Regions from separate parts of the Companilactobacillus heilongjiangensis genome, predicted to be linked through region 1. Evidence: predicted binding sites of a transcription regulator. Region 1 holds the regulator's gene; the other holds the start of a gene.
What was found. Region 1 encodes HrcA, which represses chaperone genes, less so after heat shock. Its sites were predicted from a motif close to TTAGCACTCNNNNNNNNNGAGTGCTAA; they were not measured.

Region 2: groES (co-chaperone GroES) is a predicted target of HrcA. The motif match lies at 2,601-2,627, and genes of this name have one in related genera.

Annotation. Positions count from the first base shown of each region.
Region 1 is NZ_CP012559.1:1,443,414-1,448,500, reverse strand. It holds gene truB (tRNA pseudouridine(55) synthase TruB) at 1-537, shown strand, start outside; gene ribF (riboflavin biosynthesis protein RibF) at 632-1,564, shown strand; gene JP39_RS06555 (hypothetical protein) at 1,718-2,233, opposite strand; gene hrcA (heat-inducible transcriptional repressor HrcA) at 2,411-3,457, shown strand; gene grpE (nucleotide exchange factor GrpE) at 3,476-4,048, shown strand; gene dnaK (molecular chaperone DnaK) at 4,085-5,087, shown strand, end outside.
Region 2 is NZ_CP012559.1:580,621-585,707, reverse strand. It holds gene groL (chaperonin GroEL) at 587-2,218, opposite strand; gene groES (co-chaperone GroES) at 2,270-2,554, opposite strand; gene JP39_RS02590 (CPBP family intramembrane glutamic endopeptidase) at 2,697-3,323, shown strand; gene JP39_RS02585 (cation:dicarboxylate symporter family transporter) at 3,772-5,052, opposite strand.

The DNA of each region.
Region 1 (5,087 bases):
GGTAAGAAACTCTACGAATATGCTCGAGCTGGACTTGAAGTTGAACGGCCAGAAAGACACATTCATATTTACGACTTTCATATTATGGGTGAACCCGTTTTTGACGAGGCAACTGGTTATCAGACTATCAAATTCCACGTTAAGTGTTCAAAAGGAACTTATGTCAGGACATTGGCGGTTGAATTTGGTCACATGCTTGATTTACCAGCCTTTATGTCACAATTAACACGTGTTAAGAGTGCCGGCTTTCCTATTGAAGAGACTTTCACGATTGGTCAAATTTCAGACATGATGGATAATGAAGACTACAGCTTTTTAAGATCAATCGATGACGTACTAACAGACGTTCCTAGTTATGAGTTAAATGACGAAGAGTGGGAAGTTCGTGTGTTACATGGTGGATTCTTAGAAGCAGTTGATTCTGACAAAACTAAGCAATTACGTGTACAAAGAGATGGCGTTACGAAAGCTCTTTACAAGTATGATAAAGTAAGAGATATGTGGGTTCCTGATTTAATGTTATTGAAAAATAATTAGTGACTGACTTATTCATAAAAATTTAATTAGCACGTTAGTCGCTGGTTTCATATTTTGAAATTGGAAGCGGCAATATAAATAAAAGAGATAAAAAATGCAGATTATAAACGTTAAACATCCGTTATTGGAACAACAACGCCCAGCAAGTGACACAGTCTTGATAATGGGATTCTTTGATGGCGTGCACTTAGGACATCAGAAGGTTATTAAAACTGGTGTTGAATTAGCTCATGAACGCAACCTCAAGGCTGTTTTGATGACGTTTGACTGTTCTCCAAGAACGATTTATCAACATGAAACAGATTTTAAGTATTTATCAACTATGCAACGTAAAGCTGAATTAGTAGAACAATTAGGGGTGGATTACCTCTATTTTGTTCATTTTACTGACGATTTTGCGCACTTAAAGCCACAAGATTTTGTCGATCAATATATGGTTGGCCTCAAGGCTAAGTTTGTTGTAGCTGGATTTGACTATACTTATGGCAAGAAAGATATTGCCAATATGCAAAACCTGCCAAATTATGCTCAAGGCCGCTTTGAAACAGTCACAGTCCCTGAGCAATTGATTGATGGACAAAAAATTGGTTCAAGTGCTATCAAAGAGTTTATTTTGCAAGGTCATATGGGTACTGCTAATGAATTTCTGGGTTATGTCTACCAAAACCAAGGGACAGTCATTCACGGCTTGCAAAGAGGTCGGACACTGGGCTATCCCACGGCCAATTTGGCAGTCGATGGTTCACAAGTAATACCAGCCATTGGTGTCTATGCCACGCGGATGAAAATTGACGGTGTCTGGTATAACGCCATGACCTCAGTTGGCTATAATGTGACGTTCAAAGAAAATACCGGTGTGACGATTGAGACTAATATCTTCGACTTTGATCAGGATATTTATGGCAAACACGTCGCTATTGAATGGGTCCGTTATTTACGTGGCGAGGTTAAATTTGACGGTGCTGATGGTTTGGTTAAACAATTGGAACTTGATAAGAAGAATTCTATTAAAGCTTTACAAAAATAATGGGGCTGTGATGTGACTATTTTCACCTCAAACTTGCAACAAAGCATAGCTTTTCAGCTTAAAACAAATAGCTCCAGCAATCCAAAATCGGATTACTGGAGCTATTTTCCTTAATGCTCGAAAGCTGACCATGTTTTGTCACAATCTCAATATTTAAAATAATTTAGAATCAATAGCTCGAGTGATCTGTGTTTTTGGCAGTGAGTGATGTTCTTCTAAGATTTCGTCTTGCTTGTTTAATTCATTCAAAAGGGCGGCAATTGTTGGATTGGTTTTGGACATCTTCTTAATCTGTTCCATTCTGACTGCTTGGTCGTATTCCTTATTCAATTGTTTGAAAATAAGTTCACGATTGGTCAGTTCTTTATGTACACCATATGCTTGTCCTTCACGGTGCATAAGTTGTTCTTTAGTAATAACTGCTAATATCGGACGGGTGGCGCGTGTGGGCTCTTCGTTGATATCTACTTCAGTAACAACAGCAGGGACAACGACCGTGTCATTGTATCCAGAATTTGGAACGATAACTAAATCACCAACTGCAACTTTGAAGCCACGGCTAACGTAGCTGTATTGATCTCCAGAAGTTAAAATGTCCCAAGGTTTTTCAAGTAGTTCTTCATAAGATCTGGAAGCAAGAAATTTTACACCAATAATTTGATTGAGCATAATTTACCTCGTGTTGATTGGATTTTTCCTAAATCTTACCATAGAATGCCAAATTTAAAATAATCGCTGAAAAATTAGAGAAATTGAGCGTGCATACTTGACACTAATAGGATAGATTGTTATATTTTACATTGTTAGCACTCAGGTATGAATAGTGCTAAAAAGGAGGACGGTATAATGCTATCACAACGTCAAGATGCTATCTTGAGAGAAGTCGTGCGCATATTTACAGATACCGGCCAGCCGGTTGGTTCGAAGACATTGATGAATGAATTACCTTTCCATGTAAGTTCTGCGACAATCAGAAATGAAATGGCAATGCTAGAGGAAGTTGGTTATCTCGAGAAAACCCATCTTTCATCTGGTAGAATTCCTTCAGCGATGGGATACCGCTATTATCTTGATCATTTGGTACAGCCTACAAGCGTGCCACAAGATATTGCGCAGAGAATTGACGATGATTTTGGCAAAACATATCACCAAATTGATGATATTATTGAACAATCTGCCAAGATTCTATCTCATCTGACCAGTTACACAGCTATCACTTTAGGTCCTGAGAGCAGTTCAATCCTTTTAACAGGTTTTAGAATTGTTCCTTTGAACCCACATCAACTTATGGCAATCATCGTTACAAGCGATAATAATGTTGAGAATAATATTTATACAATAGATGATGATTTTGATACTTCTTTAATTGAAAAAATTGTTAACATCGTAAACGACAAGTTAGTTGGACAGCCTTTACCAAAGGTTATTCAAATGTTGCACAACGATGTGCCAGCAATTCTTTCCGAGTATATGTACTCATCCGACGGACTGTTGGATATGATGGATCAGCTTTTCAAAAAGGCTGGTGCCGAGAAGTATTATGTCGACGGACAATTGAATCTTTTGAATTATGCAAACAATGATGATCTATCGCAAGTTCAGTCGCTGTTTTCAATTATGAATCAGAGTACTGATTTGAGAAAATTACTAGATCCTAGCATTTCTGATGACGGCATTCGTGTTCGTCTCGGAAGTGAATTAGGTAGTGATGCGTTGAAAAATTACAGTATCATCACTGCAAATTACGATGTTGGACATCATGGAAAAGGTGTTATTGCCTTACTTGGCCCAACAACCATGCACTATTCACAATTGATTGGTTTGCTCGGAGAATTTAGAGTTGAATTAGCCAAAAGACTAATTGATTATTATTCAAGGTATGATGATTCTTGAAATTTTTAGGAGGAAGTAATGGCAGATAAAGAAACAGACCAGAATTTGAAGACTTCTAAAAAAGAAGCAGCTCCAAAGACTGATGCAAAAGCTGCAACGAAAGCTAAAGCAGAACAGGCTAAGAAAATCGATCCCAAAGATAAAGAAATTGCGGATTTGAAGAAAAAGAATTCTGACTTAGAAGACAATCTTTTAAGAAGCCAAGCAGAAATGCAAAATATGACCAAACGTCATAGCAAGGAAGTCGCTGACATCCTTAAATATGATGGTCAAAAGTTGGCCACAGAAATTCTACCTGTTTTGGATAATCTTGAACGTGCTTTGAGTGTTGAAGCTGACGATGATGCCAGCAAGCAACTAAAAAAGGGCATTGAAATGGTTCAACAACACATGGTTAAAGCATTTGAAAATAATCATGTGACAGCAATTGACGGTGTTGGTGAGAAATTTGATCCAATCTTTAGTCAAGCTGTTCAAACTGTTCCAGCCGATGATAAGCATGCTAAAAATACCGTTGTACAAGTTCTTCAAAAGGGTTATAAACTTGAGGATCGTGTACTTCGTCCAGCAATGGTTGTCGTTGCACAATAAATTAATAAATAAAAAAAATAAAAGAGGTTTAGGTTTATGTCTAAAGTTATTGGTATTGATTTGGGTACTACAAACTCTGCTGTAGCCGTTCTTGAAGGTGGCTCTCCAAAGATTATTACTAATCCAGAAGGCGCAAGAACAACTCCTTCAGTTGTTGCCTTTAAAGATGGTGAAATTCAAGTTGGTGAAGTTGCAAAGAGACAAGCAATCACTAACCCAGATACAGTTTCATCAATCAAGCGTCACATGGGTGAAGCAGGTTACAAAGTTACTGTAGCCGGCAAGTCATACACACCACAAGAAATTTCAGCATTCATTTTGCAACACATCAAGAAGTTCTCAGAAGACTACTTAGGTGAAAAAGTTACAGATGCTGTTATCACAGTTCCTGCATACTTCAATGATTCACAAAGACAAGCTACAAAGGATGCCGGTAAGATTGCTGGTTTGAATGTTCAACGTATCGTTAACGAACCAACAGCTTCAGCACTTGCTTATGGTCTAGATAATGATAAGGGTGACGAAAAAGTCCTTGTTTATGACCTTGGTGGTGGTACATTTGATGTTTCTGTACTTCAATTGGGCGATGGCGTCTTCGAAGTACTTTCAACAAATGGTGATACACATCTTGGTGGTGATGACTTTGACCAAAAGATTATCGATTGGTTAGTTGAACAATTCAAGGCTAAGAATGGCGTTGATTTGGGTCAAGACAAGATGGCTTTACAACGTTTGAAGGATGCTGCTGAAAAGGCTAAGAAGGACTTATCAGGTGTTGCTCAAACATCAATCAGTCTTCCATTTATTTCATCAGGTGCCAATGGTCCACTTCACTTGGAAGAAACTTTGACACGTGCTAAATTCGATGAATTGACATCAGACCTTGTTGAAAGAACAAAGATTCCTGTTGACAACGCATTGAAGGATGCTAACTTAACAAACTCTGACATTGACAAAGTTATCTTAAATGGTGGTTCAACACGTATTCCTGCTGTTCAAGATTCTGTTGCTAAGTGGACTGGTAAAGCACCAGATCACT
Region 2 (5,087 bases), 860 kb from region 1:
TTCTCTCTTCTATTTTCTATTCGACAATAACTCATTTTATACTTTTAAGGTCCAGATAGGAAATGAATTACTTGTTTGCCATCTCCAGGGATGAGAATATTAACCTGCTATGCGGACCGGCTCGAGCCAAAGTACGGTCTCGAACCTCGGTTTGAAGCCTTACCAAAAACCGGTAAGTCTCCAAACTCGCCCGGTGGTGTAATGGCTAAAGCCATAACGCCACAACCACAGCTGGTTAATATTCTCATCCCTTCCGATTCTTTTTATAGTCAATCATTCCCACACATACATCTATCAAACTAGAGCTGATATCATAAACAAAAAATTCTATTGATAAAAAACCAGCCAGAGGGGAACAGTGATGGAGCCTGCAGTTCAAGTTGTGTTAGAGCTTCAGCTCTTACATAACTGACGTATTTTGAGATTTGCGCACTATGCAAACCTCAAAATCGAGGTGCGAGACCGTGGCTCGGACCGGTCAAACTGCGGCGGAATCACTGTTCCCCTCTGGCGGCATATTTAAATACAAAAAAAACGTCAGCAGAATTTAATCTACCAACGTTTATAATTGTTTAGTTTAAATGGACTACATCATACCGCCCATACCGCCAGCAGCTGGGTTAGCAGCAGGTGCGGCAGGAGCATTCTTATCAGGCTTGTCAGCAACAACAGCTTCAGTTGTCAACAATAGTGAAGCAACACTGGCTGCGTTTTGTAGAGCTGAACGTGTAACCTTAGTTGGGTCGATGATTCCGGCGTCAACCATGTTTTCCCACTTGTTAGTTGCAGCATTGTAACCAACTTCGTTCTTTTCATTCTTGATGTGTTCAACGATAACTGAACCTTCCATACCAGCATTTTCAGCAATTTGACGGAGTGGTTCTTCAAGAGCACGGGCAACAATATTGATACCTGTTTGAACGTCGCCTTCAGCTTTAAGAGCTGTAACTTTATCAAGAACGTTCATGAAGGCTGTACCACCACCAGCAACGTAACCTTCTTCAACAGCGGCACGTGTGGCATTTAGAGCATCTTCAATTCTGTACTTACGTTCCTTCAATTCGGTTTCAGTAGCAGCACCAACTTTAACAACAGCAACACCACCAGCTAATTTAGCTAGACGTTCTTGTAACTTCTCTTTGTCAAAGTCAGAAGTTGTTTCACCGATTTGTTTCTTGATTAGATCAACACGTTCCTTGATAGCATCCTTATCGCCAGAGCCTTCAACGATTGTTGTGTTGTCCTTTGTAACTGTAACCTTACCAGCTTGACCCAATTGATCCATTGTTGTGTCTTTTAGTTCAAGACCAAGGTCTGAAGTAATAACTGTACCACCAGTTAATGTAGCGATATCTTCAAGTTGAGCCTTACGACGGTCACCAAAGCCAGGAGCCTTAACAGCAACGACGTTGAATGTACCACGAATCTTGTTCAATACAAGTGTTGGTAATGCTTCACCGTCAATATCATCAGCGATGATCAATAGTGACTTACCTTGTTGAACAATCTTTTGTAGCAATGGCAAAACATCTTGGATATTTGAAATCTTCTTGTCAGTAATCAAGATATATGGATTGTCGAGGTCGGCTTCCATCTTGTCGTTATCAGTAACCATGTATTGTGAAATGTATCCACGGTCGAATTGCATACCTTCAACAACGTCTAAAGTTGTATCGATACCCTTTGATTCTTCAATTGTGATAACACCATCGTTACCAACTTTTTCCATGGCATCAGCGATCAATTTACCAGTTTCTTCACTAGCTGATGAAACTGAAGCTACTTGAGCAATATCATTCTTACCAGAAACCTTGTGTGAAATCTTGTGAAGTTCGTCAACAGCAGCGTTTGTTGCCTTTTCGATACCACTTCTGATACCAACAGGGTTAGCACCGGCAGTAACGTTCTTCATACCTTCTTTAACAATTGCTTGTGTCAAAACAGTAGCAGTAGTAGTACCGTCACCAGCAATATCATTTGTCTTTGAAGCAACTTCAGAAACAAGCTTTGCACCCATGTTTTCGAAGTGATCTTCTAGGTCAATACTCTTAGCGATTGTAACACCATCATTTGTAATTTCAGGTGCGCCATAACTCTTTTCAAGAACAACGTTTCTACCCTTAGGTCCGATTGTTGTCTTAACTGTATCAGCTAGTTTATTAACACCATCCAACATCTTTGAACGTGCATCTTCTGAAAATTTAATTTCTTTAGCCATTAATTTTCACACTCCATAATTTAAAATAAATTTTTCTTGTTTAAGTTTTAATTAGTCAACGATTGCCATGATATCTTTTTCATGAAGGATTAAATATTCACTGTCTTCATACTTAACTGTTGAGCCTGAGTACTTGTCAAAAAGAACCTTGTCACCCTTTTTAACGTTCATAGGTAATTTAGTACCATTATCAGCAACTAGTCCGTCACCTACGGCAACAACTTCGGCTGTTTGTGGCTTTTCCTTAGCGTTGTTTGCTAAAACAATGCCACCAACTGTCTTTTCTTCTTCTTTATCGACTGTTACAATGACTCTATCTCCAAGTGGTTTTAACAATTTAAATACCTCCAGTAATATTAATTCAATGTTTTTTGTATATCTTTTAGCACTCAACTATCTCTTGTGCTAATCACAAGTTTTATATTAACATTATATTGTGAAGTTGCAAGTATTTACCTTTAAAAATATGGGGGAAATTATGTCTTATCGAACAAATCAGTTTTTCACATTACTGGCTTATATCCTGTTGTTATCGTTAGGAACTATCCTGACAATGTTCTCTATCACAGGCTCAGCCTACTTTATCACCGTCACCATTGCATCATTGATTGTCACTGGTCTAATGATTTATTTAGTTAAACAAAGTGGTCCTTTAGAATTTGAGAAAAAAACTAATTTAAATCACGATTTGCAGTGGATAATTTTAGGAACTGTGGGCGCATTGGTAGTCCAATTCGGAATTGGCTTTGCGGATAAATTATTATTCCATGCCAGCACCGATTCACAAAATACGCTCAGTTTACTGTTGATGGTTAAAGAATATCCATACTATTTCATCTACGTGATGATAGCTGCACCAATTATGGAGGAAATCATCTTCAGACGTGTATTCTTCGCCAACTTGATCAAGCCTACTAACATTTACATTGCTGCTATTGTTTCAGCGTTCATGTTTGCGTTTATGCATCAGGATACTAGATTTTTGGTTTATGTCTTTATGGGATTGTGGTTCTCATATGTTTACTACAAGTCGGAAAATATTTATGTAAGTGCCGGCAGCCATATTATTATGAACGCTATTGTTTTAACGATTGGAATAATGTAGTTGTTTGCCGCCTCCGGTTTCGAGGGAGATGAAGTTGCCTGCTGTGGGACCGGTGCGAGCCAAAGTACGGTCTCGCACCTCGATTTTGAGCTCCGCAAAGTACGCGAATCTCAAAATACGTCCTGTGCTGTAAGGCCGGAAAACCACCGACCTAACACCACTGCCACTGCTGTTCACTCCCTCGAAACCTCCGGCTCGTGTATTTTAAAATTTTGGTATTGCTCTCCGTCGATATATATAAACTACGAAAAATACAAAAAAGATATCTGCAATTTTTAAAAAATTTGCGGATATCTTTTTTGTATCCTCATTTACCAATTCCAAACAAAATACTAATACTCAAAATTACACAATAAGCCAGCCTTCGGCGGCATAAAAAAACAGCCTGCCTTTTCGGCAAGCTGTTCTCTGTGTGTTTAAATTGTTTTTCGACTACATGGAGTGCTAATTAGTCCCCACGTGTGTATGACGCAACGTACTTCTTCCGTTTCTCATCATCGAACTCTTTTTCACTCTTAGCAATAATAACTGTAGCTAGTGAATTTCCGACAACGTTGACGGCTGTACGTCCCATATCTACGAGACGGTCGATACCTGCAATGAAGGTCAAACCTTGCATTGGTACACCAATTGTTGATACTGTGGCTAGGAGTACAACAAACGATGCTCCGGGCACTCCGGCCATCCCCTTTGATGTTAACATCAATACCACAACAAGGGTAATTTGTTGCCCAATGGATAGGTGAATATTATAGGCTTGAGCCAAGAATAAGGCAGCCAATGATTGATAAATTGCGGAACCATCAAGGTTAAATGTATATCCGGTTGGAATTACAAAGGAGACGATACCTTTTGATGATCCATAATCTTGCATTTTTTCCATCATCTTTGGCAAGGCTGCTTCAGAACTGGCGGTGGTAAAAGCAAGTGTAACTTCATTTTCAATAATTCTAAATAATTCATAAAATCTAACGTGGAATAAGTGACCGACAAGTGCCATGATAACGAATACGAAAAACGCCATTGTCGCATAAGCAATCAGTATGAATAATGCCAAGGGTTTTAACGAATTGAAACCCATTTCCCCAACGGTAACACCGATCAAAGCACAGACACCAATTGGAGCTAAACGCATAACCCAGTTAGTAACTTTAAACATTACGTTCGCAACTGCATTTAAAACATCGGTAATAATTTTACCTTGCTTACCGATTGAAGCTGTTCCAAGTCCAAAGAGAACTGAGAAGAAGATAATTGGCAACATATCACCTTTGCCCAAGGAAGCGAAGATGTTAGTTGGAATGATACTCATCAAAATTGACCAAATACCCGAATGTTTAGCCGTTTTGGCGGTCGCTGTATATTGGCTAATATCCGAACCTTTTAGACTATGAATATCAATATAGGTACCGGGGTGGGTAACATTAGCCACCACAATACCAATAATAATCGCTAAAGTAGTCATGATTTCAAAATAAATTAACGTCTTTAATCCAATTCGACCAAGTTTTTTAATATCACCCATATTGGCGATACCAACAGTCAAACAAGAAATAACAATTGGTAACACAATCATTTGAATCATCGAAATAAACATTGTCCCGATGTTCTGCATTACCTGTATAGCAACCTTATTCTGGTAAAATACCTGTCCTAAAACAATACCTAGGATCAAGCCAATAATAATTTGCCACCCTAGACTAACTCGAAAAAATCGTTGTCTTTGCAATTTTAAGTCCCCTTTTGAATTAACATATCTTTAAT